4 regions of the Micromonospora sp. DT53 genome follow, and region 1 is predicted to be linked to each of the others. Evidence: riboswitches for the same ligand, from Rfam matches in the RefSeq annotation. Region 1 holds a riboswitch; each other region holds the start of a gene.
The links. A riboswitch is a leader RNA that binds a small molecule or an ion and turns the genes downstream of it on or off. The one in region 1 is predicted to bind cyclic di-AMP.
Positions count from the first base shown of each region.

Region 2: linked by a shared signal. The riboswitch ahead of ACLQ3B_RS29360 (C39 family peptidase) and the one ahead of ACLQ3B_RS10125 (NlpC/P60 family protein) in region 1 are both predicted to bind cyclic di-AMP.
Region 3: linked by a shared signal. The riboswitch ahead of ACLQ3B_RS07770 (coiled-coil domain-containing protein) and the one ahead of ACLQ3B_RS10125 (NlpC/P60 family protein) in region 1 are both predicted to bind cyclic di-AMP.
Region 4: linked by a shared signal. The riboswitch ahead of ACLQ3B_RS01175 (coiled-coil domain-containing protein) and the one ahead of ACLQ3B_RS10125 (NlpC/P60 family protein) in region 1 are both predicted to bind cyclic di-AMP.

Region 1 is NZ_JBNCKM010000002.1:918,057-922,260, reverse strand. It holds gene ACLQ3B_RS10130 (N-acetylmuramoyl-L-alanine amidase) at 1-1,511, opposite strand, end outside; cyclic di-AMP (ydaO/yuaA leader) riboswitch at 1,747-1,882, shown strand; gene ACLQ3B_RS10125 (NlpC/P60 family protein) at 1,896-2,936, shown strand; gene dcd (dCTP deaminase) at 3,011-3,589, opposite strand; gene ACLQ3B_RS10115 (pyridoxamine 5'-phosphate oxidase family protein) at 3,689-4,204, shown strand, end outside.
Region 2 is NZ_JBNCKM010000011.1:194,464-198,667, forward strand. It holds gene ACLQ3B_RS29350 (hypothetical protein) at 1-273, shown strand, start outside; gene ACLQ3B_RS29355 (hypothetical protein) at 405-1,175, shown strand; cyclic di-AMP (ydaO/yuaA leader) riboswitch at 1,460-1,601, shown strand; gene ACLQ3B_RS29360 (C39 family peptidase) at 1,835-2,683, shown strand; gene ACLQ3B_RS29365 (hypothetical protein) at 2,757-3,797, opposite strand; gene ACLQ3B_RS29370 (alpha/beta fold hydrolase) at 3,916-4,204, shown strand, end outside.
Region 3 is NZ_JBNCKM010000002.1:413,482-417,685, reverse strand. It holds gene ACLQ3B_RS07780 (helix-turn-helix transcriptional regulator) at 1-194, opposite strand, end outside; gene ACLQ3B_RS07775 (carbonic anhydrase) at 420-1,148, shown strand; gene ACLQ3B_RS07770 (coiled-coil domain-containing protein) at 1,208-2,227, opposite strand; cyclic di-AMP (ydaO/yuaA leader) riboswitch at 2,232-2,362, opposite strand; gene ACLQ3B_RS07765 (YibE/F family protein) at 2,529-3,899, opposite strand; gene ACLQ3B_RS07760 (metal-sensitive transcriptional regulator) at 4,198-4,204, opposite strand, start outside.
Region 4 is NZ_JBNCKM010000001.1:225,956-230,159, forward strand. It holds gene ACLQ3B_RS01165 (SRPBCC family protein) at 17-484, shown strand; gene ACLQ3B_RS01170 (hypothetical protein) at 581-1,078, opposite strand; gene ACLQ3B_RS01175 (coiled-coil domain-containing protein) at 1,223-2,287, opposite strand; cyclic di-AMP (ydaO/yuaA leader) riboswitch at 2,293-2,424, opposite strand; gene ACLQ3B_RS01180 (cation diffusion facilitator family transporter) at 2,566-3,483, opposite strand; gene ACLQ3B_RS01185 (HelD family protein) at 3,590-4,204, opposite strand, start outside.

The DNA.
Region 1 (4,204 bases):
ACGGCCATCGTGTTCGGGGTGCCGTCCGGGCGGAGCGCGATGTCGTTGACCAGCGGCGCGTCGGCGGACGGTGCGCCGCGCAGCACCACCGCCGAGGAGCCGCGGGGCGCGCACGGCACGCCCACGGTGACGCAGCCGGTGAACGCCGGCTGGTTGGTGGCGTAGTCCGGGTCGATCCGGACCAGCCCGGTGGCCGGGGTGCCGGTGTCCAGTCGAGGTGCGTGCAGCAGGTCGAAGTAGTGCGTCCAGTCCCAGTACGGCCCCGGATCCCAGTGCATCCCCCGCACGGTCGAGGCGATGGTGCCGGGCACGTTGTCGTGGCCGATGATGTGCTGGCGGTCCAGGGGGATGCCCAGCCGCAGCGCCAGATGCCGGACCAGCTTCGCCGAGGTCCGGTACATCGCCTCGGTGTACCAGGTGCCCTGCGCCGCGAAGCCCTCGTGTTCCAGCCCGATCGACTTGGCGTTGACGTACCAGTTGCCGGCGTGCCAGCCGACGTCCTTGGTCCGCACGTGCTGGGCGATGTGTCCGTCGACCGAGCGCAGCGAGTAGTGCCAGCTCACGTAGGTCGGATCCTGGACGAGTTGCAGGGTCGTCGCCCAACTCGCCTCGGTGTCGTGGATGACGATGTACTCGATCTTCTGCCGCGCGGGCCGGTCGGAGAGGTCGTGGTTGCCGTAGTCCCCGTCGCCGAACGCCTCGTAGGGCGCCGGGATCCACTCGCAGGAGATGGTGCGCGGGCACTCCACCCCGTCCGGGCGGGCCAGCCGGCGTAGGCCCAGCCGGTCCAGCCAGGAACGCTCGGGCCGCACCGTGCGGGCCGGCAGGGTGATCCGCTGGCCGTCGTCGGTCACCCGGGACTCGCCCGCGCCGATGGTGGTGAAGACCTCGTCGGCGAAGGCCGCCGCGGCGTCGGCGCTGTCCGCGCCGGAGTAGCGTGCCACCGCGCCGTACCAGGCCGCCGGGTCGGTGTCCGCGCCGACCGGCGCGTTCAGATCCCGTTGGTACGCGCCCAGCAGCGCCGCCCCACCCCGGATGTTGAGACCCGCGTCGGTGCGCAGTGCCTCGGGGGCGGCGCCGGTCAGCGCGGCGGCGGCGTCCACGGTCTGCAACGCGGCGGTGGACGGCGCGGCGGCCTCGACCGGCCGGGGCGCGGCCACCCGGGCGGGACGGGAGTCGTCGCCGCGTGGGTCCTCGGCACCGGCGTCGTGGTGACCGCGCCCGGGTAGGGCGGCCACGTGTCGGGCGTCGGTCAGGTGCATCGGGCCGTAGCCGCCACTGGTGCTCGGTGTGCCGGCGTTGGTGTCCCAGCGCGACTCCAGGTAGGAGACGCCGAGCAGGACGACGGCCGGCACGCCGTACTCGCTGGCCGCGGCGGCGTACTGCTGCTGGCGGTCGGTGGTGGGCGCGGCGGTGGCCGGGCCGGCGGAGAGTGGCGCCGTGGTCGCGGCGGCGACCACGGTGGCGGCGAGCAGTGCCCGCCAGCCGGTCGACAGGGTTGAATGATGCATCGAACCCCCTAGATTCTCGCGGAGTGAGGTCAGGTCACCATCGCGCCGCCCGGGAGGTCACGTCAATGCCTTTCCATCTATCGAAGTATGTGGAAAGAATTCTTCACACACGGTCGGTGACCTCGTCCAATCGGTACGGAGTGTCACGGCCGCACGGGTTGCGGATCGGTAACAAGCGTCTCTACTCTGGTCATTCGTCGGCCCGACAGCAGCTCCGCCCAGCCTGGGCGGTAACGGACCGACACCGCCGAGTCGTTTCCGAGCGAACCGGGGACCCAGGTCCCTCGGGGTGAATCCGCAGCCACTGCGGTAGGGCGCCGACTTCCCGCCCGAACCCGTCAGCTAACCCGGTAGGCGGTCAGGAAGAAGGAGTACGGAACCCCGGTGGCACTCCATGCCCCGCGGCCGTCGTCCGAGCGGCCGGCATCAGCCGGCCCGGCGTCGATCGTGCCGCGCCCACGCTGGTCCCGCTTCACCACAGCTATCGCCGCGCTGGCCGGCATCGCCGTCGTCCTGACCGGCAGTGCCACGGCGGCCCACGCCGACCCGTCCGTCGCCGAGATCGAGCGCCAGATCGACGCCGACTGGAACAAGCTCGAACCGGTCATCGAACGGCACAACGCCACCCGCACCGACCTCGCCGCGAAGCGCAAGCAGGCCGACGCGCTGGCCGCCCGGATCACCCCGCTGGAGCGTCAGGTCGACGCCGCGATGGACAAGGTCAGCGCCCTGGCCGTACGCGCGTACAAGGGCGAGAACGTCTCGACAGTCAACGCGGTGCTGGGCAGCCGGTCGCCCAGCGAGGTGGTCGGCCAGCTGGAAATGCTCGACCGCTTCGCGCACAACCAGCAGAAGGACGTACGTGAGGTGGCCGACCTGCGCGACCAGTTGGCCGCCCAGAAGGCGCCACTGGACGAGATGGTGGCCCAGCTGACCCGCACCGAGGCCCAGCTGGCGGCGAAGAAGAAGCAGATCAACGACGAGATCGACCGCCTACAGAAGCTGCGCCTCAAGGTGTACGGCAGCGGTGGTGGCGGTCCGCTGCGCCCAGCACCCTGCCCGGGTAGCTACCCCGGCGGCGCCGCGGGCACCGCTGTCAAGTTCGCCTGCGCGCAGATCGGCAAGCCCTACGTCTGGGGCGCCGAGGGTCCGAACTCGTACGACTGCTCCGGGCTGATGCTGGCCGCCTGGGCGAAGGCGGGCGTGTCCCTGCCGCACAACGCCGCCGCGCAGAGCCGCGTCACGAAGAACGTCAGCAAGGGCGACCTGCGCCCCGGCGACCTGGTCTTCTACTACAGCGACATCCACCACGTCGGCATGTACGTCGGCGGCGGCTGGGTGGTGCACGCCTCGCAGGCCGGTCAACCGGTCAAGATGAAGAAGGTCGACGACGGCCCGATCCACAGCTACGGCCGCCCGGGCTGACCCTGGGTGACCGGAGGGCCCGTCGCGATCCGGTCGCGGCGGGCCCTCGTCGTTCTGGTCTCAGCGGGTGACCCTCAGCGGGTTGGCCAGGTGCGCCAGTGCTGCCAGGCGCGGCTGGGCGTCGGCCCCCGCTGGCCCTGGTAGCGCGAGCCGTAGACCACCGAGCCGTACGGGTGCTCGGCTGGCGAGGAGAGCCGGAAGATGCAGAGCTGGCCGATCTTCATGCCTGGCCACAGGGTGATCGGCAGGTTCGCCACGTTCGAGAGTTCCAGCGTCACGTGGCCGGAGAAGCCCGGGTCGATGAAACCGGCGGTGGAGTGCGTGAGCAGCCCGAGCCGGCCCAGGGAGCTCTTGCCCTCCAGTCGGCCGGCGAGCTGGTCACCCAGCGAGATGACCTCCAGCGTCGAGGCGAGCACGAACTCCCCCGGGTGCAGCACGAACGGCTCGCCGTCGGGGACCTCGACCACCGACGTCAGGTCGTCCTGCTGCATGGCCGGATCGATGTGGGTGTAGAGGTGGTTGTTGAAGACCCGGAACAGCCGGTCGAGTCGCACGTCGATGCTGGACGGTTGGACCAGGGTGGGCTCGAACGGCTCCAGGCCCAGCGTGCCGGCCTTGATCTCGGAGACCAGGTCGCGGTCGGAGAGCAGCATCGGACCACCATAGCCGCGTTGCCGAAAGTGGCCGGATTCGGTGCCGGTGACCAGCGCGTCGAGGTCGCCGCTCGTACATTTGTTCGATAGAATGCCCGCATGGCTTCCTGGTCCGAATTCGCCGCCGACGAGCCCCGACTCGCCGACGGGATCCGCGTTCTCCTCCAGCAGTACGGGCCGGGCTTCGGCTATCTGGCCACGGTCCGCGCCGACGGCGGGCCCCGCGTCCACCCGGTCTCCCCGGTGATCACCGCCGAGGGGCTGTTCTGCTTCATCATCGACTCTCCCAAGCGCCGCGACCTCGAACGTGACGGCCGTTACGCGCTGCACTCGTTCCCTGCGGAGGAGAGCGACGACGAGGCGTACGTGGCGGGGCGCGCCCGTCCGGTGACCGATCCGGCCCGGCTGGCGCAACTGGCGCAGAGCGCCCGCGCCGAGCCGCAGGTCGACTGGCGGCTCTTCGAGTTCACCGTCGACGTGGCAATGCTCACCCGCCGCGAGCAGCACATCGCCGGCATTCCGGGCCTCGCGCCGGGTCGGCCGGCCGTCCGGGTCTGGCTCGACCCGCACGCCCCGTCGGCGGCCGCCGCCCCACTCGCCGTTCCGCAGCCGCGC
Region 2 (4,204 bases), on a different contig from region 1:
GCCCCGGGCGTGGTGCCGGCCCTCGTCGCCGGAGGGCCGCTGGCGGCCTCCTGCCGACAGGTGGGGGCGCACAGTGCGGCGCGCCCGGCGATGCCGCCAGAGGCCGCCGAGGCGTCGGCTCCAGCATGGTCGGTCGACACGCCGGCGACGCTCCCCGCTGATCAGGGCACCGTCGCCGCGAGCGGGCTGTCGATCCGCGCGGCCGAGTCCGACCGGCTGCCCGTCGTCGACACGGCGAGCGGTCGGGCCTCCCGGGCCCCACCCCGGCGCTGAGCCACGGGGCCGACCGTCCCGTCACCGCGCCCTGTCGACCCACCCGCTTCCTACCCCGCCGACCCGTGGCCCTCCGTGCCCGCTGGTTGGCGCGGCTCCCATCGCGCTGTTCTCTCCCCGAGGTGCCGACCATGGAGACCGTCGTCTTCTACCAGTTCGTGACCGAGGTGCCGCAGGCCGCCGCCATCTGGTCCACCCTGTTCCTGTTGACCCTGGGCCTCCTCACCGTGCTGGCCGCCCGCCCCGAACGGGACCAGCCCACGGACGACAGGCCCCCGGCCGTGCCCAGCGCACGGGAGGTGGCCGCCGCCGACGCCGTCGACAGGCGCCGCTACGCCGAGGAGGTGGCCGTCGCCGCGGCCGGCGCGGCCACGACCGCCCGGCGGCGACGCGCCACCTGGCTGACCGCTCAGGAGCAGCTGGAGCGGGCCTGGATCGGGTACGACGAGGCGGACACCGCCGCGCGTCGCTTCGCGGGCGCCGGGGCGCTGCCCACTCCGCAGACGCCGCACACCCCCGCCGAGTACGCGGCCCGGGAGCGCTATCTGCACCGCACGGCGATGACGGCGTACTGGCGGGGCGACCTGACGATGGCCCAGCTCGGCGACGTGTTCGGGCACCGGCGCGGCTGGGATCCCCGACGACACCCGGTCGAGCAGGAGGTGCTGATCAGTCGGGTGGTCCGGGACGCGCGGCTGGCCGACTACCAGGTGGCCGCCGGCCGCGAGCGGGCCGCCTGGCGCGACGCCGAGTTGGCCGCCGAGTCGGCTCGCATCCTCGCCGAGGAGGCGTACGCGGCGGTGGCCCGGTTGTGCCCGACCCCGGTGCCCGCCCGCCGGACGGTGGCCGGGGCGTTGCGTCCCGCCGTCGTGGCACGGTGGCGTCCGGCCCGGGTGGGTTGAGCCCGATCTGTGACGTGAGGCCGGTCACCCGATCACGGAATCGGACGGCCGGCACGATCGGCGCCATTGTTCCCGCGAATGTGGTCGCGTTCTTTACGGCCTGTCCGGTTGTCGCCCGCAGGCGTCGCCGTAACCGGTTGTCCCATCGAGTCACGTCATCGGCAAGACGCGCAGAAATTGGCGCGCCAATTGGGGTTTACGCAGGTGAACCTGGCTTGGCAGGGCGCGGAGTGGCCAGTAGTGTCGTCCCGTCCGGTGCGGTAACCGATCGCAAGACGCGACGCCGCATCGACCCGCTCAATCGTGATCAACGAACCGGGGACCCACCAGTAAGTCCGGGGTGAATCCGCGAGCCACGGCCCGCGGTAGGGCGATCTTCCCGCCCGAATCCGTCAGCTAACCCGGTAGGCGGTGTCGGAAGGAGTCAACTCCTCGTGCAGCACCTTTCCACCCCTCGGTTGTTCCCTCGCCTCCACGGCGCGGCGGTGCGCCCGCTCACTCGTCCAGTGACGGTGAGCTGACCCCCGGGTCATCGCCCTTCCCGCCCGGCCACTCCGGGCGTTCCCCTGAGCGGTTCACCATCCGCGGACCACGGTCCGCGCGCTGGCGCCTGCCCGGATACCGGTCCGGCCCCGGTGTGCCGCTCTCCCCCTCGACCCGTGGAGGACCCCGTGAAGCACACCCTGCAGCGTCAGCTCCGCCGCCTCGCCACCGAGCGTCCGTACCAGATCGTCGCCGCCTCCGCCGCGGCCCTCGCGATCGCCACCACCACCGGCGCCCTGCTCACCACGGCCGACGACGCCCCGGCCGGCCAGCGCACCGCGACCACTGTCGCCGAGATGCGCAGCGACGTCGCCGCCTCCCGTGGCGACGCTCGGGACGCGTCCCCCTCGGCCAGCACCGCGCCGAGCACGGCCGCCCCGGCCACCAGCGCCGCGTCACCCGCCGCGAAGGCCAGCAGCAACCCGGACCTGACCCGGAAGCCGGAGCGGCCGAAGCCGCCCGCGACCAAGGTGCTCGACTACGACTACGAGGCGCAGAACACCTACTACAACTGCGGTCCGGCGGCCACCCGCAACGCGCTCAGCGCCGCCGGCATCGACCGCACCCAGGAGGAGCTCGGCGCCGAGCTGGGCACCACCGAGATGGGCACCAACTCGGCCGAGGACACCACCCGGGCGCTCAACGCCGAGGTGAAGGGCTCCCCGTACCGGACCCGGATGTTCCCCGGCGCGCCCAGCCCGGCACAGATGGACCGGCTCCAGGCCGACGTCGTGAAGGCCATCACCGACGGCCGGGGCGTGGTGGCGAACGTCGTCGGCGATGCCACCGACACCGACGGCGGCTGGCACTCCTACGGCGGCGGGCACTACATCGCCGTCGTGGGTTACAAGGACAACGGCCGCACCGTGCGGATCGCCGACTCGGCGAACCCGGCCGACCCGTCGTACTGGGTCACCACGATCGACCTGGCCAACTGGATCACCAGCCGGGGCTACTCCGCCTGACCCAGGTGTGTGGAAACGCCGCGGGCGCCGGCCCCCACTAGGGGCCGGCGCCCGCGGCGTCTTCGTATCCCGCTCAGTAGTCGATGAAGCCGTACAGCGCGAGGTGGTTCGACTTCGTCCCGCTGACCGTGTGGCCGATGCTGGACGGCCGCACTCCGCCCTTCACGAACAGATAGTCGATCTTGCTGGAACCGCTGGTGGCCGCCGAGCCGTAGCCGGTCATGCCGTACCCGCTCAACGTGCTGGCCGCGATGCCCGTGCGGTTCGCGTCGATGCCCACGATCCGGATCGTGGAGGCGTTCAGCAGGCTCGTCGCGTCGGCACCCAGGTGGATGCCGCTGTTGGCGATGCCCCGGTCACCGTCGCCGGCGCACGCGTTCTGCCGGTTCTCCTGCGGCAGGTGCATGGTCGCCGCGAACACGCTGGTGCCGGTCGCCTTGATGGTGAATCGGGCCGCGATGGCGCTGGTCCGCTTCCACTTGTAGTAGTCGGTGCTGTCCGGGTCGCTGTTCGGCGGCTTGTACAGCGTGCACCCGGCCCCGTCGGCGTACGCGGTGCCCGGCTTGAGCCAGCCCGCGCTCCAGTACTTGGAGATGTCGCCGGCGGCGAGGCTGAGCGTCCTGGTGTTCCAGATGATCCCGTTGGTCTGCTTCTTCTTCAGGTCGCCGAGCGACTGGGAGCTGCACTTGTGGGTGCTGCCCCACGGCTCCGGGTCGCTCCAGGCCACGATCGCCCCGTACGTGCCCGCCGGGTAACCGAACTTGGCCGACAGTTGATCGGCGTACGCCTCGGCCTGGCCGGTGCCGCGCACCTGCTGCACGATGAGGATGTCGGGTGCCACTACACCGCTGGTGCCGGTGCGTCCGGCGTCGTCGACCAGGATCGAGGTCAGGTGGTCCGGTCCGGAGATCCGGGTGCAGCTCCCGTCGGAGTTGTTCACCACCAGGTTCTCGATGTTGTTGTTGTAGACGCGCAGGACGCGATCGGCCGCCGCGACACCCGCGACGCGTACCGGCGTGCTCGCCGGTGTGCCGAGCGCGGGCACTGCCGGCGCGGTGCCGACCGCGACGAGCGCCACCGCCGCCACCAGTGTTGATCGATACCCTCTGAGCACGGGGCTCCTCTCCGTGACGATAATGCCCGTCCAGACGCCGCACTCTACAGTGGATCTTCGTCGGTCGGGTCCGCGCACGACGCTCGTACCTGGCCGCTAACCGTGGGAGACTGCGGCCGTGGTGGATGAATCGGGTGGTCACGCCGGCCGTGGGCCGGTCCTGCTCCTGCTGCACGGCATGGGGGCGACCGGCGACGTGTGGCTGCCCTGGGCGCCACTGCTGGAGCAGCACTGGCCCGGTCGGTGGCTGGCACCGGACCTCGCCGGCCACGGCTTCGCGCCGCCGCTGCCGTCGTACTCCTTTGTGGGCTTCGCCCAGCGGATGGCGCAGGCCCTCGCCCCCGACGACCGGCTGGTCGTGCTCGGGCACTCGCTGGGTGGGGTGGTCGGCCTCGCGTTGGCCGCCC
Region 3 (4,204 bases), 500 kb from region 1:
CGGTGCAGGTAACCGCCCGCTTCCAGGTCGGCCACGATCGCCTGGGCGGCCCGTTCGGTCACGCCGACCTCGGCCGCGACGTCACGCAGCCGGGCGGTCGGATCGCGGGCGATGGCCAGCAGGACGTGCCCGTGATTGGTGAGGAACGTCCAGTTCCGCCCGCCGTCGGTGTCGCCCGTCACCGTGCTCGCCATCGTGCCCGCCTTTCTCCGATGTCCGCCCGCCCTCGCGAGAGTCTTGCCCGCCCTGCACCGTGAGGGTGGCCCAGGGGGCGACCGGGGTCAACGTATGAAATCTAAATCACGCATACCTTGACGCATCTTACGGTGCGTGTGACGGTGGAGCACGAGCCAGCGCCCGCCACCCGTCCGGCGGAAAGCCAGCTTGACCAGGTCAGATGCGTCGAGACGAGGTGCGGGATGAGTCATACCGGGAGCGTCGGCGGTCAGCCGGGTGCGCAGCGGACCACCGACCGGGCGTCCGCGCTCAGCGAGCCGACCCGGGCGTACGCCGAGCTGGTCGCCGGCAACCTGCGCTTCGTCGGTGGCGCCCCACGCCACCCCAACCAGGATGCCGGGCACCGGGCCGCCGTGGCCGACGGGCAACACCCGTTCGCGGTGATCGTCGGCTGCTCCGACTCCCGGCTGGCCGCCGAGATCATCTTCGACCGCGGGCTGGGCGACCTCTTCGTGGTCCGCACCGCCGGGCACACCGCCGGCCCCGAAGTGCTCGGCAGCGTCGAGTACGCGGTGACCGTGCTCGGCACTCCGCTGGTGGTGGTGCTCGGCCACGACTCGTGCGGTGCGGTGCAGGCCGCCCGTGAGTCCGCCGCGACCGGCACCGCGCCGAGTGGCCATCTGCGCGCGGTGGTCGACGCCGTGCTGCCCAGCCTGCGGCGGGCCGAGGCCGAGGGCGTTGACGACATCGACGGCATCGTCGACATCCACATCGCACAGACCGTCGAGACGTTGCTCGGGCAGTCCCCCGTGCTTGCCGAAGAGGTGGCCCGGGGGCGGTGCGCGGTGGTGGGGGTGTCCTACCGGCTGGCCGCCGGAGTGGTGCGCCCGGTGGCCGCCTTGCCGGCTGGCTTCGCGACGCTGGACGCCCCGGCCAGGTCGACCGACCCGGCCACCCCGGCCACCGTCTGACGCGACGAGGGCCGCTCCGCGTCACGCGCGGAACGGCCCTCGACCGGGGATCGTGCGGGTCAGAGCAAAGACATGTGGACGTGGTCGGTGTGGTTCGACGGTCCGCTGTACGAGCTCCAGCCGGTGGCCGGGAACCAGATCTGCCGGTTCCAGATCACGTAGTAGATGCCGAGACGGTCGGCGTTACGGATGAGGAACGCGGCGACGTTGTTGCCGTACGTCCGGGTGTCGTTGTTGTGCCACGGAGAGAAGCCGCTCTTCTGCAACGACCAGTCGCAGGCGCGGCCCTTCGGGTGCTCCCACGGCCCGCCGGGGCGGTAGCAGCCGACGAACCGGTTGAAGCCGGCCGCCTTGACCTCCTTGTACGCGTGCAGCGTGCGCGGCGTGATGCAGCCGGACGTGGTGGGGTCCTTCTCGCTGCACGACTGGGGCTTCCAGTCACCGTCGGCGGTGCGACCCGGGCCGATCTTCGCGACCTTGGAGGTGGCGTCCACCAGGCCGCCGGTGAAACCCTTGCCGCCGACGAGGGAGAGCGCCTTGTCGGCCTCGCTCTTGCGCTTCGCCATCACGGCGGTCTGCTTCTGCTGCTCGCGGACCTCGGTGTCGAGGGCCAGCTTGGCCTGCTCGGCGCGGGCCTTCACCTCGTTGACCTCGGAGAGCTTCTTCTCGTTGACCATGTTCATCTCGTCGAGCATCCCGGCGCGCTGGACGAACGAGTCGGGCGCATCGCTCTCCAGCAGCAACGCGACCGCACCGATCCGGCCGGTCCGGTACGCCTGGGCGGCGATCTGCCCGACCTGCGGGGCCAACGCGTCCAGGTCGGCCTTGGCCCGGTCGACCTCCGCCGCCAACTCGCCCTGCCGCTTCTTGGATTTGTCCAGCTTGGACTTCGCGGCGGAGTAGTCGCGGTTGGCCTGCTCGATGACGTCGTTGAGCAGCTTGGGCTCGCCGTCCTCCTCGTGCCCGGACGGTGTGGGGTTCGTCGGGGCGGCGTGCGCCGGGAGCGGCCCGGCGAGCACGGTCAGTGCGGCGATCACGGCCGCCACGGGAGTCAACCAGCGGCGTAGGGGTGCCGTCACAATGTTCCCTTCCGTCGACCGCCGACCGGGTTAGCTGACGGGTTCGGGGCGGAAGTGGCCCCTACCGCTGACGCGGATTCACCCCAGGTACCTGGGTCCCCGGCTCGCCGGTTGGCGATTGGGCGGTGGCACCGCAGGCGCCGCTTCGCGCCTTCATCGGTAACCGGCAGCGAGGTTACCCGAGAGTCGACCGGGTGAGCTACGCCTGGATGCCGACCAAAAGCGTCATTTCGCCATAGCGTTGAGTGACCAGTGACGTGGTTCTCAGGGTGGATGCCCGATCTGGTCACGCTGAGGAGTGTCACCATGCCGTATCCGTGCTCCTGTTCGACTCCGGCCACCTGTCGGTGGCCTCGGATGGGGGTGTGGCCCGCTTCCGGTTCGGCTCGTCGGAGCCGACCGTTAGCGGCGAGATGAGTGCGGCCAGTGCCTCCGTGCGGTCCGACTGGGGCCGGGACGCGGGAGCGTCGGTGGACGGTGTGGCATCGGGGCGCCCGGCGGCGGTCACCACCGCGGCCAGCCCGGTGGTCAGCGGCACCGCGGCGATCAGACCGAGGGTGGCGACCGCGCTGCGGACGATCTCCTGCGCGAGGAACTCGCTGGTGAGGATCTGCCCGATCGGCCGCGAGTCGGCGGTGAGCAGGAGCAGCAGGGGCAGCGACGCGCCCGCGTACGCCAGCACGATGGTGTTGACGGTGGAGGCGATGTGCGCGCGGCCGACCCGGGTGGCCGCACGGTAGAGCTGCAACCGGGTCAGGCCGGGGTTGGCGTTCGCCAGCTCGGTGACGGTGGCAGCCTGGGTGACCGTCACGTCGTCGAGTACGCCGAGCGATCCGATGATGATTCCGGCGAGCAGCAGACCGTGCAGGTCCACGTCCCCCTGGAACATCGACAGGGTGGTGGCGTCCTCGCTGCCGAAGCCGGTGAGGTGGGTCGCGGCCGTGGCGATCGTGGCCAGTACGCCGGTCAGCACCAGGCTGCCCAGGGTGCCGAGTACCGCGACCGAGGTCTGTGCGGTGACCCCGTGGGTCAGATAGAGCACCACGAACATGATCAGGGCCGCGCCGACCACCGCCACCAGCAGTGGCGACCTGCCGGCGCCGATGCCGGGCAGCACGAAGGTGAGCAGGATGGCGAAGCTGGCGGCCAGCCCGGCGAGCGCGGCCAGACCTCGCCACCTACCGAAGGCGACGATCGCGGCCGCGAAGACCACCGCCAGCCACACCATCGGGGTGCCGCGTTGGTGCTCGGCGATGTTCCAGTTGCTGGTGGTGGGATCGGTCGGGTCGGCCAGCTCGACCAGGATGACCTCGTCGCCGACCTCGACCCGGGGTGCGCCGGGTCCGTCGGGCACCGGTGTCCGGACCTGCTGGCCGGCGGTCGGCCCGTCGTCCACCCGCACGTCGACAGTGCCGCACCGCCCGTCGCCGATCCTCGGTGTGCCCTCGGGGACCGACGGCACCGGCGGGCACGGTTCGCTCACCACCCGGGTGACCGTGCCGGGGTGGCGCGGCACGTCCGCACCGCCATCGGTCTGCGGTGACCCGCCGCGCGGCCAGAGCAGCGCCGCGGCCAGCACGGTGGCGACGAAGAGGGGTACCACCGTCAGCACGAGGATCCGTCGCACCCGTGGAGGGGCGGACGGAGCGGGGTGCGTGTGGTCGGCGGCCAAGGCGGGACTCCCAACGATCCGGTGCGGGGTACGGGTCAGCGGGCCGGGCGGTTCACCGTTTCGGTGGAAACGCGACGGACGGCGGCACGGATCGCTGCCTGATGACCGCTTGATCACGGACGGTCAGTGCTCGGCCCGGTCGGCCGGGAACGACGCCATGTCGTGGCGTCGCCGGTGCCTGACTGTGCGGCGGCATACGGAGGGCCATCGTGGGAGATGCTAGCCAGCCCACCCGGGGGGTGCAGGTCGTGGCGGAGTGTCGGGCGGCCGAACCGCCCGTACGGCGGTCTCCGGGCGGTCAGCCG
Region 4 (4,204 bases), on a different contig from region 1:
GACGGCGGGAGACGGTGTGCTCAGCAGCGATACCTTCAGTTACACCGTTCAGGCCCGATGCTCGCCCGCCGAGGCGGCGGCGCTGCTCAGCGACCTGACCCGGCAGGGTGAGCTGCACCCGCTGATCGTCCGGGTCCGCCGGGTGCCACCCCGACCCGGAGCCCAGGCCAGCTACACGATCAACGACCGGTTGGCGGCCGGCCCGCTGCGCTTCCGGACGACGTACCACGCGGATGTGCTGATCAGCGAGGCCGACGAGATCGTCATGGTGGCTCGCCAGTGGCCCGCCACCACGGTGCGCAACCACACCCGACTGCGCGCCGAGCCGGACGGCCTGGTCCGCATCGACGTCGAGATCACCCTGACCGCGCCGAAGCCGCTGTTCCGCTACGCGTTCCGCCAGGCCCAAGCCGCTCACCTGGCCCTGGCCACCCGCCTGGGCGCCGCCCTGGACCGCACCAACAATCCGCCACCCCCGGTCTGATTCGCCCCGACCCGGCCCGCCGATCTCGCGGTTTCAGTTGTCGACGTCAGCGAGGATGCCCCATCTGCCGGGACGGCAAGTGCAAGATCGCGGGCGCTAGGTTGTGGTTGCGACGCGATCTCGGGTGGGGGTGGGGCGGCGGCGGCCCCACGGCTTGTAGGTGGACAGCACCGTCGCGATGATCATCAGGGTGGTCGACACCGCCGGCGCGATGACCAGGTCGGCGCGATCCCGGGTGGGTAGGGCGGCGCCGACCGCTCCGGCGTGGCGCAGGTTCGGCAGGAGCAGAAACAGCACCAGCCCGACCATCACCGTGGTGAGCACGAGCTTGACCAGCACCCAACGGTGGCGCAGCAGGCCCCACGGGGTGAGCAGCGAGCTGGCGACTCCGATCAGCCAGACCAGGACGCTCAGCGGCGCGAACAGCACCGTGCCGACCAGGGCCATGACCGGATAGGCCACTCCCGGGTCGGTGCCCCGCTGCACGGCGATGCCGAGGGTGAGCAGCACCAGGTCGGCGCCCAGCCAGCCGAGCGCGGTGACGAGGTGCAGGGTGAGCAGCGCCTTGCGGGTGGTGGGTCGGATCCGAGGCATACCGCGATGCTGCCCGCCGGCCCCGGCCGGGTCGTCCGACGAGCGACGACATCACGGGTACGCCCGGCGACGTAGTGCCGGCCCAGACGCACGCGCTGCCGGTGAGCCATCGACGATGACGCACCGGCAGCACGAAAGCGTGGGTCAGTAGACCGACAGGTGTACGTGGTTGGTGTGGTCGGTCGACGGGGTGCCGTGCGCCCCGCTGTACGACTTCCACCCGCTGCTGGGCAGCCAGATCTGCCTGTACCAGATCACGTAGAGCACGGCGAGCCGGTCCGCGTTGCGGATGAAGTACGCGGCCAGGTTGTTGCCGTACGTCTTGTCGCCGCCGGTGGCTGCTCCGCCGAAGCCGCCCTTCTGTGCCGCGAAGTCGCAGGCTCGGCCCTTCGGGTGTTCGCCGGAGCCGCTGGGGCGGTGGCACGAGACGTACCGGGTGAAGCCCGCGGCCTTGGCCTGGTTGAGCGCGTGCAGGGTGCGCGGGGTGATGCAGCCGCTTGCCGGCGTGGGGTCGTTGACGCTGCAGGACTCGGAGGGCCAGGAGCCGTCGGAGTTGCGCGGCGCGGCCTTCGCGTTGGCGGTGGAGGTGCCCCGGTTGGAGTCGGTGTCCGCGGTGGTCTGCGGCTTGGGTGTGGTGGCCACGGTCAGGGCCCGTTCGGCCTGTTCCTTGCGCTTGGCCATCACCGCGACCTGCTTGCGTTGTTCGGTGATCTCGCCGTCCAGGGCGCCCCGGGTGCGGTTGGACTGGTCCTTGCTCTTCAGCAGGTCGCGCAGCACCCTGTCCTCGTTGGCGGCGACCGCGTCCAGCGCGGCGGCCCGGTCCATGAAGCCTTCCGGGGTGTTGCTGTTGAGCAGCGCCGACATCGCGCCGAGCCGGCCGGTGCGGTACGCCACTCCGGCGATCTCGCCGACCTTGCCGCTGCGCTGGTCGATCTCGACCTCGATGGTCTTCAGCTGGGTGGCGAGCTGCTGTTGCCGTTGCACGGAGGTGTCCAGGGCGCGCTTCGCGTCCAGGTAGCCCTTGCTGGCCGCCTCGAGTTGGGCGCGCAACGCCGGGGTGCCGCCCTCCTCGTCGGAGTCGGGTGCGGCGGCTCGCTGGCCGGTCGGGGGAGCGGCCGAGGCGGTGCCGGCCGGAAGCGCGACGCCGAGGGCGAACATCGCGACGATCAGGGCCGCCAGTCGGGCGGCGGGTGGTCGTGCTGGTGCCACTGCGCATGTCCTTCCGTCAGCCGCCGACCGGGTTAGCTGACGGGTTCGGGACGGAAGATCCCTACCGCTGACGCGGATGCACCCCAGAAACATGGTTCCCCGGTTCGCCCGGCTGGGCGATTAGGCGGCGACCACCACCGGCGCCGGGAGGCGCCGCCTGGTGGAGGCCGGGACTGAGCCTACCGGTGCCGATGGGGCCGCTGCAGCCAATGTGACGGACGGTGCGTGCGTCAGCACCAAGAAGTACGGCAAAGCGGGGTAATGCGCCGAAAGCCCCGTCACCACTCGATGGATCCACACGCTCCGGAGGCGGCGCCGGGCTCGATCTGCAAGGTCGCGTGCTCGATGCGGAAGTCGTCGTGCAGGGCCGTACGCGCCGCGGTGAGCACCGCGCCGACCTCCGCGCCAGCTGCCATGGTCAGGTGTGCGGAGGCCACCTCCATGCCGGAGGTGAGCGTCCAGACGTGCAGGTCGTGCACCTCGACGACACCGGGGACCGCGGCCAGCCGGTCGTGCACGGCTGTCACCTGGAGGTGCTCCGGGGCGGCCTGCACCAGGATGCGGATGGCGGCGCGGGCCAGCCGCCAGGTGCGCGGCAGGATGAACACGCCGATGGCGACCGCGACCAGGGGGTCGGCCCACCACCAGTCGGTGACGGTGATGAGCAGCGCCGCGCCGATGACGCCGACCGAGCCGAGCAGGTCGCCGAGCACCTCCAGGTAGGCGCCCTGGAGGTTGATGCTCTCTCGGGCCCCGGCGCGCAGCAGGGCGAAGGCGGCGATGTTCGCGAGCAGGCCGAGCACGGCGACCGCGAGCATCGGGCCGGCGATGACCTGGTGTGGATCGCCGAAACGGCGGATCGCCTCGATCACCACGTAGATCGCGACGCCGGAGAGCAGGACGGCGTTGGCGAGTGCGGCGAGCACCTCGAGTCGGTAGAGCCCGAAGGTGCGCTGCGGGTCGCCGGTGGCCCGCCGGGTCGCCGTGATCGCGGCGAGTGCCATCCCGATGCCGAGCACGTCGGTGAACATGTGCCCGGCGTCGGAGAGCAGGGCGAGTGAGCCGGTGTGCAGGGCGACCACCGCCTCGACCACCATCAGGGTGGCGAGCAGCCCGAATGCCGCCCAGAGTCGACCCCGGTGCTGGTGCGCGGCATTGGCGACGGACCCGTGGTGGTGGTCATGACCTGCGCCCACGAGAACCACCTTCCGCCGCTGGCCGGGACCCGGTCAAATGTATGCTCACATCGCTATGTGTGCAAGTGTACGTGCGGCGTCTCCCACCGACGGCAGTCCGCGCAGTTCAGCCGGTCGGGTCGATGGTGGTGAGCCGCTGGGTGGCCCGGGAGAGCGCCACGTACAGGGTGCGTACCCCGGCACCCGGATCCGCCCGGATCTCGCTCGGGGCGACCAGCACCACCCCGTCGTACTCCATGCCCTTGGCCTCCAGGCTGGTCACCACCTGCAACCTCGGCGCGCCGAGCGCGCCGAGCCAGCCGGCGACCTCGTCGCGGCGGGGGACCGGCGTGATCACCCCGACCGTGCCCTCCACCTCGGCCAGCAGGCCGGTGGCGGCCTCCACGGTCGCGGTCTCCAGGCCCGTGGCGGGCACCACCAGCTCGACCGGTTCGACCCCGGTGGAGCGGACGGCGGTCGGCAGCGGAAGGTCGGGGTAGAGCCGGCGGATCTCCGCCGCCGCCACCGCGAAGATCTCCGCCGAGTTGCGGTAGTTCGTGGTGAGCGTGAAATCGTGCCGCTTACGCCGGCCCAGCGCCTGGTCGCGGGCTCGGGTCAGCTCCTCCGGGTCGCCGGTCCACGCGGTCTGCGCAGGGTCGCCCACCACGGTCCAGGAGGCCAGTCGGCCACGTCGACCGATCATCCGCCACTGCATCGGCGAAACGTCCTGCGCCTCGTCCAC